One region of the Micromonospora sp. NPDC005979 genome, then DNA from elsewhere that is predicted to be linked to it. Evidence: predicted binding sites of a transcription regulator. Region 1 holds the regulator's gene; the other holds the start of a gene.
What was found. The regulator HrcA, encoded in region 1, represses chaperone genes, less so after heat shock. The targets are predictions, from matches to a motif close to GGTTNGCACNCTCNNNNNGAGNGTGCNAACC.

Region 1 (7,279 bases):
CTGTCCAGGGTGAGGGTGGTCACCCCACGGGCCGTGGCGACCCGCACGAGCACGTCGGGAGAGGTCATGCCGGGCACACTAGTTGCCATGCCCGGCGTCCTTCCAGATGGTGAGACCGTCCCCGTCGACGGATCGTTGCCCGCCACCGCCACCACGGCGGTCGGCGCGCGCGGCTTCGGCGTGTACGTCCACGTCCCGTTCTGCGCCAGTCGCTGCGGCTACTGCGACTTCAACACGTACACGGCCGCCGAGCTGGGTGGGGGCGCGAGCCGTGAGGCGTACGCCGACACCGTGCTGGCCGAGCTGGCGCTCGCCGCCCGGGTGCTCGGCGAGAACCCGCCACCCCGCGTCGACACCGTCTTCGTCGGTGGCGGCACGCCCACCCTGCTCCCCGCCGACGACCTGGCCCGCATCCTCGAGGGCATCGACCGCACCTGGGGGCTCGCCGCCGACGCCGAGGTGACCACCGAGGCGAATCCGGAGTCGGTCACCCCGGAGTCGTTGAAGCTGCTGCGGACGGCCGGCTACACCCGGATCTCGCTGGGCATGCAGTCCGCGTCGCCCGGTGTGCTGGCGATCCTCGACCGCAAGCACAGCGCCGGCCGGGCCACCGCCGCCGCCCGGGAGGCGCGCGAGGCCGGGTTCGACCACGTCAACCTGGACCTGATCTACGGCACGCCGGGGGAACGGGCCGAGGACTTCGCCGCCACCTTGGCGCAGGTCGTGGCCGCCGGGGTCGACCACGTCAGCGCGTACGCCCTCATCGTGGAGGACGGCACCCGGCTCGCCGCGCGGATGAAGCGCGGCGAGTTGCCGTACCCCAGTGACGACGTGGCGGCGGACCGCTACCTGGCGGCGGAGGCCGCCCTCGACGCGGCGGGCCTCTCCTGGTACGAGGTGTCCAACTGGGCGCGCACCGACGAGGCCCGGTGCCGGCACAACCTGCTCTACTGGACCGGCGCCGACTGGTGGGGCCTCGGCCCGGGCGCGCACAGCCACGTCGGCGGGGTGCGCTGGTGGAACGTGAAGCACCCCACCACGTACGCCCAGCGGCTGGCGGCCGGCGCGTCACCCGGCCTGGCCCGCGAGGTGCTGACCACGGACGAGGCGCACATGGAGGACGTGATGCTCCGGCTGCGGCTCGCCAGCGGACTGCCGCTGCGGGTGCTCGACGCCGCCGGTCGGGCCGGTGCCGCGCGGGCCCTCGCCGACGGTCTGCTGGACGCCGAGGGGTACGCCGCCGGACGGGCGGTCCTCACCCTGCGCGGCCGGCTGCTCGCCGACGCGGTCGTGCGGGACCTGCTGCCCTGAGCCGGACGCCCCGCCCGGCCGGCGGCGGTGTGCCGGACCGGCCGGGGGAGCGGCCGGCCCGGATCACTTGATGAAGTTGGCGGAGAGCGGGTAGCGGTAGAGCTGCCCCTCGTTGGCCTTGATGCCGGCGAGGATGCCGCACACGGCCCCGAGCACGACGGCCGCCACGACACCGATGAAGCCGATGACGATGCAGGACAGCACCCAGCCGACCAGGCCGACGATCGACCAGATGAGCTGGAAGTTGAGCGCCGACACGGCGTGCGCCCGTACGGTCGGGGACTGGCTGCCCCGGGCCAGCAACGCCACCAGCGGGGCGATCCAGCCGAGCACGCCAGCGCTGATGATCATCCCGGCCGCGCCGCCGAAGTGGGCGACGAGCGCCCAGGTCTTGTCCTCGTTGTTGGCGTAACCGCCGCCGGGGCCGCCGTACGCGCCGCCGGTCGGATACGCGCCAGTCGGGCCGCCCGGCGGGGGGTAACCGCCGGGCGGGGGGTAACCACCAGGTGGGGGATAGCCGCCCGGCGGAGGGTAGCCGCCCGACGGCGGTTGGTCACCGGTGGGCGGCGGATAGTCACCGGCTGGGGGATAGCCGCCCGGGCCGGGCGCCCCGGACAGTGGTGCGGTGGGCGGCTCGGCCGACGAGGACGAGCCGGGGAGATTCGGCTCCGGCGGGTAGTTGCCGGGGTCTCCCGCGCCGGGAGGGCGAGGTGGTTCAGTCATGGTTGTCACGGTAGGTGCCGTTGGCAACGTCGCACCAGAGCGACATCGCCCTACCGTCCGGGCCGATCGACCCGCGCGGGATGTCACGGGCGGTCGTTGATCATCGCGTCGGCGGGCACGCCGACGTAGACTGGCACTCGTTACAGTCGAGTGCCAGGACGGTCCGTCGGCCCGCGTGGGCCGGCGGCCGACGTGCGACAGGAGGTGCGGAGGATGGGTCTGGACGACCGGAAACTCGCCGTGCTCCGCGCCATCGTCGAGGACTACGTCTCGACCCAGGAGCCGGTCGGCAGCAAGGCGCTGGTCGAGCGGCACCAGCTCGGGGTCTCCCCGGCGACGGTCCGCAACGACATGGCCGTGCTGGAGGAGGAGGGCTACATCCGGCAGCCGCACACCAGCGCCGGCCGAGTGCCCACCGACCGTGGCTACCGGCTCTTCGTCGACCGGCTGTCCCGGGTCAAGCCGCTCAGCCCGGCCGAACGCCGGGCCATCGAGCGCTTCCTCGTCGGGGCCGTCGACCTCGACGACGTGGTCCACCGCACCGTGCGGCTGCTCGCCCAGTTGACCCGGCAGGTGGCCGTGGTGCAGTACCCGAGCCTCGCCCGCTCCTCGGTGCGCCACCTGGAGCTGGTGCCGATCTCCACCACCCGGCTGATGCTCGTCATGATCGCCGACACCGGCCGGGTCGAGCAGCGGCTGGTGGAGCTGCCCGGGCCGGTGCCCGCCGACGACGTCACCGACCTGCGTCGCCTGGTCAACGAGAAGCTCGCCGGCGAGCGCATGTCGGACACCCCGCCGCTGGTGCAGGCGCTGGTGGAAGAGGCGCCGGTGCAGTTACGCCCGGCCATGACCACGCTCTCCACCGTCCTGCTGGAGACGCTCGTCGAGCGGCACGAGGAACGCATCGCCCTGGCCGGCACCGCCAACCTGACCCGGGGCGGTCTGCTCGACTTCCAGGGTTCGCTGCGGCCCATCCTGGAGGCGTTGGAGGAGGAGGTCGTGCTCCTCAAGCTCATCGGCGAGACCGAGCCCAGCACGACCCGGGTGCTGATCGGCGACGAGAACGAGTTCGACAACCTGCGTGCCGCCTCGGTGGTCAGCACCGGGTACGGCCCGGGGGCCACCATCGTGGGCGGCCTGGGAGTGCTGGGGCCGACCCGGATGGACTACCCCGGCAATATCGCCATGGTGCGCGCCGTGGCACGCTACGTGGGCGAGCTGCTGGCCCAGAACTGACCAGTCAGGGCCGACGGCCGGCTGCGGCCGCCGGTCGGCGCAACGCGAGACGAACATGAGGATACGGAACGCAGTGGCCAGGGACTACTACGGCATCCTCGGTGTCAGCCGGGAAGCCTCCGATGACGAGATCAAGCGCGCCTACCGCAAGCTGGCACGCCAGTTCCACCCGGACGTCAATCCGGACCCGGAGGCCCAGGAGAAGTTCAAGGACATCAACGCCGCGTACGAGGTCCTCTCGGACGACCGGAAGCGGCAGATCGTCGACCTGGGTGGCGACCCGCTCGCCCCCGGCGGCGGGGGCGCGGGCGGCCCGGGTGGTCCGGGGGGAGCCGGCCCGTTCGTCGGTTTCCAGGACATCATGGACGCGTTCTTCGGTGGCGCCGCGGGCGGCGCCGGCCGTGGGCCGCGTCCACGGACCCGACCGGGCGCGGACGCGATCCTGCGCCTCGAACTGGACCTGCACGAGACGGCGTTCGGCGTCGAGGCCCCGATCACCGTCGACACCGCCGTGCTCTGCACCACCTGCTCGGGCGCTGGCACCGCGGCCGGTACCCACCTGGCCACCTGTGAGGCGTGCGCCGGCCGGGGCGAGGTGCAGTCGGTGCAGCGCACCTTCCTCGGCCAGGTGGTCTCGGCCCGACCGTGCACCGTCTGCCAGGGCTACGGCACCACCATCCCGCACCCCTGCCCGACCTGCGCCGGCGACGGCCGGGTACGCACCCGCCGATCGCTCACCGTCAAGATCCCGGCCGGCGTCGAGGACGGCATGCGGATCCGGCTGGCCCAGCAGGGTGAGGTGGGCCCGGGCGGTGGCACCGCCGGCGACCTCTACGTGGAGATCCACGAGCGTCCGCACGACGTCTACTCCCGCAAGGGTGACGACCTGCACTGCCGCGTCACCGTGCCGATGACCGCCGCCGCGCTGGGCACCCGGCTCACCATCAAGACGCTGGACAGCGAGGAGACCGTCGACGTCAAGGCCGGCACCCAGCCGGCCAGCACGTTGCGACTGCGCGCCCGGGGCGTACCGCACCTGCGCGGCACCGGCCGGGGCGACCTCTACGTGCACCTGGACGTCCGGACGCCCACCAAGCTCGACCCCGACCAGGAGAAGATGCTGCGCGACTTCGCCAAGACCCGGGGCGAGGAGGTCGCCGAGCTGACCAAGCAGGGCGGCTTCTTCTCCCGGATGCGCGACGCGTTCAACGGGCACGCCTGAGGTGTCGGCGCCGCTGTTCCTGGTGGACGCGCTGCCCACCGGTGACGCGCTGACCCTGGACGGCCCGGAGGGGCACCACGCCGCCACCGTACAGCGACTGCGCGTCGGCGAGGAGCTGCTGCTCGCCGACGGTCGGGGCGGCACGGCCGCCGCCGTGGTCACCGCCGTCGGCCGGGGCAGCCTGGAGGTCGCCGTCACCTCCCGGGGGTACGCGGACGCGCCCGTACCCCGGATCGTCACCGTGCAGGGCATCGCCAAGGGCGACCGGGGTGAGCTGGCCGTGCAGGCGATGACCGAGGTCGGGGTGGACGAGATCGTGCCCTGGGCGGCGTCGCGCTCGGTGGCCCAGTGGCGCGGCGACCGGGGCGTACGCGCACGCGAGAAGTGGGTCGCCACCGCCCGCGAGGCGGCGAAACAGGCCCGCCGGCCCTGGCTGCCCGTCGTGGCCGGCGCGCCGGACGAATCCACCGCCACGGTCGCCCGCCGGATCGCCGGGGCCGCCGCCGGGTTCGTCCTGCACGAGGAGGCCGAGGAGCCGCTGACCGGCGTCGACCTGCCGTCGGGCGGGGAGATCGTCCTCGTGGTCGGCCCGGAGGGCGGCATCGACCGGGCCGAGCTGACGGCCTTCCGTGAGGCCGGCGGCCGGCCGGTACGCCTCGGGCCGGAGGTGCTGCGTACCTCCACGGCCGGCGTGGCCGCGCTCAGCGTGCTCGCCACCCGTCTCGGCCGCTGGTAGACCCACCCCCATCCTCGCCCCCACCCTCGCCCTCCGGCGCGATGGGTCGTGCCCGGCCCCGACGACCCCGTCCGCGTGCGTCCTTTGCTCTGCTTCAGCGGACGCAACACTTTCAGCGCCTGACTGTTGCCGTGCTTGAAGCAGAGCAAAGGACGCGATCAGGGTGTGGGGAGGGCGCTGGCCGGGCGTCGGTGGGGGCCAGCTCGTGACCGGACCGGAGGTCAGCTGCGTAGGTAGGACGCGCCGTTGAGGTCGACGATCGTGCCGGAGGCCCACTCGGCCTCGGGGGAGGCCAGCCAGTGCACCGCGGCGGCGATCTCCTCCGGGCGGGCCACCCGGTCGAACGGGCTCTGCGCCCGGATCGCCGCGCCCCGCTCACCGCGCAGGTGCTCGGTCGTCATGTCGGTCGCCACGAAACCCGGCGCCACCGTGGCGACCGTGATGCCGTACGGCGCGAGCGCCACGGCGAGGGACTGACCGAGCGCGTTCAGCCCCGCCTTGCTGGCGCCGTACGCCGGCTGCTCCGGCTCGCCCCGGAAGGCGCCCCGAGAGGACACGTTGACAATCCGGCCACCCCGCTCGCGCAGGTGCTGGGCGGCGCACCAGATCACGTTCCCCGCACCGGTCAGGTTGGTCTCCAGCACCTGCCGCCAGCGAGCCTGCCACTCCTCGTACGAGGTACCGAAGATCGGGTGCGGGACGTCCCGGTCGCCGTACGTGCCGGCGTTGTTGACCAGCACGTCCAGGCCACCGAGCTGCTCGGCCGCCCGGTCGACCATGGTGCGGACCGCGTCCGGGTCGGTGAGGTCGGCGCGGACCACGACGTGCCCCGACCCGGGCAGCCCGGCGCGTAGTGCCTCGGCCGCCTCGGCGGAGTCGCGGTGGTGGATCGCCACCCGGTCCCCACTGACGGCGAACGCCTCCACCACCGCCCGGCCGATGCCGCGCGAGGACCCCGTCACCAGAACCGCCCGATCCGTCATGCCGGCCATCCTGCCCCAGCACGCCCAGTTGTAAGGAAGGGCCCCTTCCTATGCCTCAGGCGTTAGCAAGGTGCCCTTCCTTACACTGCCCCGATGGGATCCGACTGCCTGTTCTGCCGCATCGTCGCCGGGGAGATCCCGGCCACCGTGGTCCGCGAGACCGACACCACGCTCGCCTTCCGCGACATCGACCCGAAGGCCCCGGTGCACGTCCTGGTCATTCCGAAGGAGCACTACGCCGACGTGGCCACCCTCGCCGAGGGTGACCCGGCGTTGGCCGGGGCGGTGCTGGCCACGGCCGCCGCGGTGGCCGAGGACGAGGGGCTGCTCGGCGACGGGTTCCGGCTGATGTTCAACACCGGGGCGTACGGCGGGCAGGAGGTGTTCCACGTGCACGCCCACCTGCTCGGCGGCGCGCCACTCGGCCCGATGCTCGCCCGAGATCTGACGTGACGGCCGGCTCCGACGCCATGGCCCTGGTCGTCGATCTCGGTGGTCGGTACACCGGCGAGCGGCACGACTACGACGAGGGCGTGGTTGTCGTCATGGCTGACCCGGAGGACCACGAGTTCTACCTGGTCCAGTACTACCGCTGACGGCCCGTCACGCCCTGTTGACGCTTCGATGTCCGACACAGTAACGTCCGAGCCCATCGATTCGATTTCCGAAGCATTCGGGGGAGTCGTGAGGGGATTGCGCACCACCCTGTGCGAACGGCTGGGCATCGGGCTGCCGATCATCCAGGCACCGGTGGGTTCGGCTGCGGGACCGGACCTGGCCGCAGCCGTATCCGAGGCCGGCGGCCTCGGCATGTTGGCGTTGACCTGGCAGAGCCCCGAGCAGGCGCGCCGCACCATCCGGCGAACTCGGGAGCTCACCACGAGACCGTTCGGCGTGAACCTGGTTCTCGATTTTCCGGTGGACGACCTGCTGGCGGTCTGCCTGGAAGAGGGAGTGCCGATCATCTCCACCTTCTGGGGAGACCCGTCGCCGGTGAATGGCCGCATCCGCGAGGCGGCCGCGCTGCATCTGCACACGGTCGGCGAGGTCGCCGAAGCGGTCCACGCG
Region 2 (7,279 bases), on a different contig from region 1:
GGGATCTTCGTGGTCGCCGCCGCCGGGAACACCGGTCCGTGGTGCGCGTCGATCGACGACCCACCCGCGCCGTACGTGAACGTGCTGACCGTGGGCGCGGTGGACGCGCAGCGACACGTCGCGGAGTTCTCCTCGCGCGGGCCGGTTCCGGGCGGCGGCGCGGGCAAGCCGGACGTGCTGGCCCCCGGGGTGGGGGTCGTGTCGGCCATGCCCGGCGGCGGGTACGCGGCGCTGGACGGCACGTCGATGGCGACCCCGCAGGTGGCGGGAGTGGTCGCGCTCATGTGGTCGGCGAACCCGGCGCTGATCGGCGACCTGGCCCGGACCCGGCAGATCCTGCGGGACACCGCCACGCCGGCCGAGCCGACGTACCGCTCGCGCAATCCCAGTGACGCCTGCGGCACCCCGGCGAACGTCACCGGCGCCGGCCAGGTCGACGCGTACGCCGCCGTCCGCGCCGCCCGGGGGTGACCAGGGCGGAGGCCGGCGGGTGATCTAGGGTCGGCACCCATGGACGCTGAGATCACCGTCACCGAGCTGGCCCTCGATCTCGCCCCCACCGTGGCGCGGCTCTGCGCGCAGGCGCTCGACCTGCCGGAGGACGCCGCCGAGGCGGACGCGATCGTGGACGTCCTCTGGCCCCGGGCCGCCGTCGACCGGACGGTGATCGGGTTGGGGGCGTACCGGGCCGGCGACCTGGTCGGGGTGCTGCTCTGCTCGGTGTCGCCGACGGAGCCGGGCATCGGGCACGTGGACCTGGTCGCCGTACTGCCGGGGCAGCGTCGCCGGGGCGTGGGCCGCGCGCTGCTCGCCCGCGCCGAGCGGGCGCTCGCCGAGCACGGCGTGACCGAGGTGCTGCTGGCCGGAAATCCGCCGTACTACGCCTGGCCCGGCATCGACGTGCGGTACACGCCGGCGGTGTGCGCGGCCCTCGCGCTCGGCTACCAGCAGGACCGGACCGCCTGGAACATGACGGCGGACCTGTCGTACGACGAGTCCCCGGCGCTGCGGTCGACGGAGGCCGCCGAGCGGCGGCTGGCCGGGCAGGGCATCACGGTACGGCGGGCCGAGCCCGCGGACCTGCCGGCGCTGACCGCGTTCGCCCGGTCCACCTTCGGCGGCGCCTGGGACGGCGAGCTGGCCGGATCGGTGGGCCGCGAGGGGGCCGGCTGCCACCTGGCGGAGCGGGCCGGCGAGGTGCTGGGCTTCGCCGCCTACGGATCGTCGCGGCCGAGCTGGTTCGGGCCGATGGGCACGGCCCCGGCCGCCGAGGGCTCGGGCATCGGCGGGGTGCTGCTGCGACGCTGCCTGCGGGACCAGCGTACGGCGGGACTGGACCGGGCGGAGATCGGCTGGGTGGGGCCGGTGCCGTTCTACTCGGGGAGCGCGGGTGCGCGGATCGAGCGGGTGTTCTTCCTGTACCGGCGACGCCTTGGGGCGGAATAGCGGTCAAATGGGACATTGATCCATTCGTCCGCGTCGGGCATCGACGCCCCCTACCGTTTCGGTAGAGGAGGCAGCCATGACCACGGAGGACGACCAGACCGAGGACGGCCCGCCGATCACCTGGAAACCGGCCGACGAACTGCCCGGCCAACTGCCGTTCGACCGGCTCGACTACGGCGACGCCGAACAGCTGGCCGAGATGAGCACCGACGGCCGACCGGCGTCCGAGGAACCGCAGGAGATGGTGGACGCGCCGATCCGGTCGCTGCCGCCGTACGACCGGGCGCAGAAGCGGCGCAACCAGCGTCGACTGCCCACCTGACGACGAACGGGGCGGACCGCGTCAGCGGCCCGCCCCGTTCGGTGTGTCGGAACTGGACTCAGAAGTCCATGTCCCCGCCACCCGGGCCAGCCGGGGCAGCCGGGTTCTTCTCCGGCTTGTCCGCGACGACGGCCTCGGTGGTGAGGAACAGCGCGGCGATCGACGACGCGTTCTGCAGCGCCGAACGGGTCACCTTGGCCGGGTCGATGATGCCCGCGGCCAGCAGGTCGACGTACTCGCCGTTGGCGGCGTTGAGGCCGTGACCCGCTTCGAGGTTACGGACCTTCTCCACCACGACGCCGCCCTCGAGGCCGGCGTTGACGGCGATCTGCCGCAGCGGGGCGTCCAGCGCGACCTTGACGATGTTGGCACCGGTCGCCTCGTCGCCGACCAGGTCCAGCTTGTCGAAGGCGGTCTTGCCGGCCTGCACCAGCGCGACGCCACCACCCGGGACGATGCCCTCCTCGACGGCCGCCTTCGCGTTGCGAACGGCGTCCTCGATGCGGTGCTTGCGCTCCTTCAGCTCGACCTCGGTGGCCGCGCCGACCTTGATGACCGCAACGCCACCGGCCAGCTTGGCCAGCCGCTCCTGCAGCTTCTCGCGGTCGTAGTCGGAGTCGCTCTTGTCGATCTCGGCCCGGATCTGGTTGACCCGGCCCTGGATCTGCTCGGCGTCACCGGCACCGTCGACGATGGTGGTCTCGTCCTTGGTGACGACGACCTTGCGGGCGTGGCCCAGCATGTCGACGCTGACGGCGTCGAGCTTGAGGCCGACCTCCTCGCTGATGACCTGGCCACCGGTGAGGATGGCGATGTCGCCCAGCATGGCCTTGCGGCGGTCACCGAAGCCCGGCGCCTTGACGGCGACCGACTTGAAGGTGCCACGGACCTTGTTGACCACCAGGGTGGCCAGGGCCTCGCCCTCGATGTCCTCGGCGATGATCAGCAGCGGCTTGCCGCCCTGCATGACCTTCTCCAGGATCGGGAGCAGGTCCTTCACCGACGAGATCTTGCTGTTGACGATCAGGATGTACGGGTCGTCGAAGACGGCCTCCATACGCTCCGGGTCGGTCATGAAGTAGGCCGAGATGTAGCCCTTGTCGAAGCGCATACCCTCGGTGAGCTCCAGCTCCAGCCCGAAGGTGTTGCTCTCCTCGACGGTGATGACGCCTTCCTTGCCGACCTTGTCCATCGCCTCGGCGATGATCTCGCCGACAGTGCTGTCGCCAGCGGAGATGGAGGCGGTGGAGGCGATCTGCTCCTTAGTCTCGACGTCCTTGGCGAGCTTGGACAGCTCCTCCGAGACGCTCGCGACAGCGGCCTCGATGCCCCGCTTCAGGGCCATCGGGTTGGCACCGGCGGCCACGTTGCGCAGGCCCTCGCGAACCAGGGCCTGGGCCAGGACGGTCGCCGTCGTCGTGCCGTCACCGGCGACGTCGTCGGTCTTCTTGGCGACCTCCTTGACCAGCTCGGCGCCGATCTTCTCGTACGGGTCCTCGAGCTCGATCTCCTTGGCGATGCTCACACCATCGTTGGTGATGGTGGGGGCACCCCACTTCTTCTCGAGCACGACGTTGCGGCCCTTGGGGCCGAGGGTCACCTTTACGGCGTCGGCGAGCTGGTTCATGCCCCGCTCGAGGCCGCGGCGCGCCTCTTCGTCGAACGCGATCATCTTGGCCATACGGCGTTGTCCTCCTGGACACTCACGGGCCACCCGAGATGTGTGCCCCGGATGGGCCGCCTGGTGTACGCACCTTGGGACGTCGCCACCTGGCGACGACGACGTCCTTCGGCCGGGCCGGATAGCCCGCGACGACCGGCCATGTGCTGCCCCGGCGTCTCCACACCGGCGCAACCAGGCCCCACCGTCCCGACCATTGGCACTCACGGTATGCGAGTGCCAATGACTTGTTTAGCACTCTCACCTGCCGAGTGCAAGCACGATGAGCCCGGTCAGTCGAGTTCCGCAGCCAGTGTGGCCCCGTTCACGGGAGCCTCATGAGCGCGTTGCTCGGCGTACGTGATCAGCAGACCGACCAACTGGGCGAGGTGGGCCGGCAGGGCCAGCACCGCCGTGACGGCGATGACCGCCACCACCCCGACCGCGGGGCCCGGCGACGCGAACGGATCCTCGCCGAACGCGGTGGTGCCGGCCGATTCCAGGACACCGGGAACCACGGTTCCGATGATCACCGCCGCGCCCACCAGCGCCACTCGGCCGAGCAGCATTCCGAGCCGGTCGTGGAACATCCGGAACGACCGGCCGATCGGGTTGTTCCGCTCGAACAGGTAGACCGGACCGGCCATGCTCAACGCGAAGGCCAGGTAGATGCCCGGCAGCACGCAGAAGCAGACTCCGATTCCGATGAGCAGGCTGACCAGCAGCGTCCAACCCCACACGCCGACGGCCCGGCGCAGCCCGTACCGCAGCGCCGCGTCGAGTGCGGCGGGCCGGCCGGCCGCCTGCTGGGTGATCACCCAACTGCCCGCGGCCCAGCCCAGCGCCTGCACCAGGCCGATCAGCAGGCTGCCGCCGACCAGCACGACGAGGAGGGTCAACAGGCTGGTGGCGAAGTTGTCCGGCAGCCCGGCCGACGGGTCCGTCTCGGCCTGCGCCTCCCAGGCGGGCGACGGGTCCAGACCGAACGAGATGACCGAGAGCACCGCCGCCGGCAGGACCTGCGTGAGCAGCATGATCGGCACCAACTGCCGCCAGCCCCGACGCAGCGCGCCCCAGAAACGGTCGAACCAGCCCCCGATACCGGCGCCGGGCGGGGTGACCAGGGCGTCGTTCGGGTCGAGGCCGTAACCGGGCGGGTACCAGCCGACCGGCACCCCCGGATACCACGGCTGCCCGCCATAGGGACCGGCCCCGGGCGGGTAGCCGCCGGTGGGCGGAAACACCCAGCCCGGCGGCGGCGCGGCGGGCTGACCCCACGCCTGCGCCGGATCCCAACTCTGCGGCGGCGGGCCCGAGTGCGGAAGGCCAGCGTCCGGGACGGGCGGGGCGCCCGGGACGGGTGACGCGCCGGAGCCGTCGCCGGGTGACGTCGGGTCGGGCCGGTCCGGCTCACCCGGCCCGGAGGGCGTGGCGGGTGGCGGCGACTGGTCGGTCATGAACCCTCCTCAGCATCGGCTGGAACGGTTCACGATCTTCCCGGGCCGGCGTCCGCGCCGCAGCCCCGACTCGCCAGCCGATCGAGCGGACAACCGGCGAGCAGATCGGGATCGGTCAGCCGATGACGCGGACGTGCTCCGCCTGCGGGCCCTTCTGGCCCTGGGCGATCTCGAACTCGACCCGCTGACCATCGTCGAGCGCCTTGTAACCGTCCATCTCGATCGCGGAGAAGTGGACGAACACGTCCTGACCGCCGTCGACGGCGATGAAGCCGTAACCCTTCTCGGCGTTGAACCACTTCACGGAACCCTGTGCCACGGTGCACTTCCCTCACTCTGCGCGGCGTTGCCTGCCCGAACGTCCGGCACGGCCGGACACCCGCGAACCACCACCTCAGCGATCGACGACGACCGCTGAAAAAGGTGATCGAAATCGCACGCTACACGAGGAGTGACGGGAGCGCACGACCTCAAATCGGGCATAGTTCGTAGCGATCCGAGGGTCCGTCGGATTCATGACGATGGTTGTATTTGGACCGGACGGAGGGGATCTGGCGGCACAGGTCGCCGGCGCGCGGCCGACCCTGTGGTAGGCATGCGGGCATGACCACCGACACGGGCTCCACGCCCCTGCGGCAGGCGCGGATCCACCGGGTGCGACCGCAGGACGCCGCCCGGATGCGGGCGCTGCGCCTGGAGATGCTCGCCGACGCGCCGTTGGCCTTCCTGGAGACCCTGGCCGACGCCGCGGCCCGACCGCACGACGAGTTCGCCGCCCGGGTGGCGTTCACCTCGATCGGTCCGCACAATGCGCAGTTCGTCGCGGATCCGGGCGGCCGGCTCGTCGGGCACGCCGGTGGAACGGTCGCCCCGAACGAGCCGGGCCTCACCGTGATCTACGCCGTGTACGTCACGCCGGCCTGGCGGGGCAGCGGGCTGCTCGGCGAGCTGATCGACGGGGTCGCCGCCTGGTCGCGGGACTGCGGCCGGCCGGAGCTGCTGTTGGAGGTGGTGGTCGGCAACGACCGCGCCTACCGGGCCTACCAGCGGCTGGGCTTCAAGGACACCGGCGTACGGGTCCCCCACCCCACGATCCCCGCCCTAACCGAACTACAAATGCGCCGAACAGCCTAAAACCCGCGTCCGACCTCGGTGATCAAGAGGTTCGCGTCAAGAACAGCGTGATTTCTGACGCGAACCTCTTGATCGCCACGAGAGGTCAGGCGTGGCGGCGGGACTGCACGATCCGGAAGCGGTTGGCCACGTAGGCGCCGTCGGTCAGGGCGGAGTTGGCCGCCGCGTTGGCGCCGCTGCCGTGGAAGTCGGAGAAGGCCGCCGACTGGTTCACGAAGACACCGCCGGTGAGGTTGCCGGACAGGTGCACACCGACCTCGACCGCGACCGCCTCGGCGGCGTCCAGCACCGCCTCGTCGGTCGAGTAGACCCCGGCGGTCAGCGCGCCCTTCTCGCCGATGGTCCGGCGCATCAGCTCCAGGCTGTGCGCGGTGGAGTCGGTCGCGATGGCGAAGGAGATCGGCCCGAACCACTCCCGGCCGTACGTCTGGGCGTCGTCCGCGGTCAGCTTCACGATCGTCGGGGTACGCACCACCGCGTCGGCGTACGACGGGTGCGCCACCGTCCGCGACTCCAGCACCGGCTCGCCGACCTTGGTGACCTCGGCCAGCCGCTCCAGCACCCCGTCGTTGACGATGGCGCCGGTCAGCTCGACACCCCGGGCCGGGTCGGCGGTCAGCTTGCCGATCGCCGCCGCGATCCCGCCGGCCACCTCGTCGAAGCTCTTGTGCCCCTGGTCGGTCTCGATGCCGCCGGCCGGGATGAGGATGTTCTGCGAGGTGGTGCACATCTGCCCGCTGTAGAGGGTCAGCGTGAACCCGAGGTTGCGGCACATGCCGGCGAAGTCGTCGGTGGAGTCGATGACGACCGTGTTCAGGCCGGCCTTCTCGGTGTAGACCGACGCCTGCCGGGCGTGCGTCTCCAGCCAGTCGCCGTACTCGGTGGAACCGGTGAAGTCGACGATCTTGACGGCCCGGTGCAGGGCCAGGTCGCTGGCGAGCTTCTCACCGGGGGCCTCGGCCGCCAGCAGGACCAGGTTCGGGTCGAAGCCGGCCTCGGCGAGCACCTCCCGGGCGTACTTCACGGTGATCGCCAGCGGCAGCACCGCGCGCGGGTGCGGCTTCACGATCACCGGATTACCGGTGACCAGCGAGGCGAACAGGCCGGGGTACGAGTTCCAGGTCGGGAAGGTGTTGCACCCGATCACCAACGCCACGCCACGCGGAACCACGTGGAACGTCTTGATCATCCGCAGCGGGTCGCCCTTGCCGGCGGCCTTCTCCCAGCCGGCCGTGCCCGGGTGCCGGGTCATCTCGGCGT

Region 2: groL (chaperonin GroEL) is a predicted target of HrcA. The motif match lies at 3,644-3,674, and genes of this name have one in related genera.

What each region holds. Positions count from the first base shown of each region.
Region 1 is NZ_JBEXUR010000025.1:65,675-72,953, forward strand. Features, by position in the region: gene ABZ272_RS29505 (enoyl-CoA hydratase-related protein) at 1-68, opposite strand, end outside; gene hemW (radical SAM family heme chaperone HemW) at 88-1,311, shown strand; gene ABZ272_RS29515 (DUF4870 domain-containing protein) at 1,375-2,034, opposite strand; gene hrcA (heat-inducible transcriptional repressor HrcA) at 2,248-3,270, shown strand; gene dnaJ (molecular chaperone DnaJ) at 3,344-4,492, shown strand; gene ABZ272_RS29530 (16S rRNA (uracil(1498)-N(3))-methyltransferase) at 4,494-5,228, shown strand; gene ABZ272_RS29535 (SDR family oxidoreductase) at 5,450-6,211, opposite strand; gene ABZ272_RS29540 (histidine triad nucleotide-binding protein) at 6,305-6,664, shown strand; gene ABZ272_RS29545 (VOC family protein) at 6,661-6,807, shown strand; gene ABZ272_RS29550 (nitronate monooxygenase) at 6,905-7,279, shown strand, end outside.
Region 2 is NZ_JBEXUR010000009.1:125,725-133,003, forward strand. Features, by position in the region: gene ABZ272_RS17145 (S8 family serine peptidase) at 1-471, shown strand, start outside; gene ABZ272_RS17150 (GNAT family N-acetyltransferase) at 511-1,446, shown strand; gene ABZ272_RS17155 (hypothetical protein) at 1,523-1,768, shown strand; gene groL (chaperonin GroEL) at 1,827-3,449, opposite strand; gene ABZ272_RS17165 (hypothetical protein) at 3,722-4,885, opposite strand; gene ABZ272_RS17170 (cold-shock protein) at 5,001-5,204, opposite strand; gene ABZ272_RS17175 (GNAT family N-acetyltransferase) at 5,489-6,019, shown strand; gene paaN (phenylacetic acid degradation protein PaaN) at 6,105-7,279, opposite strand, start outside.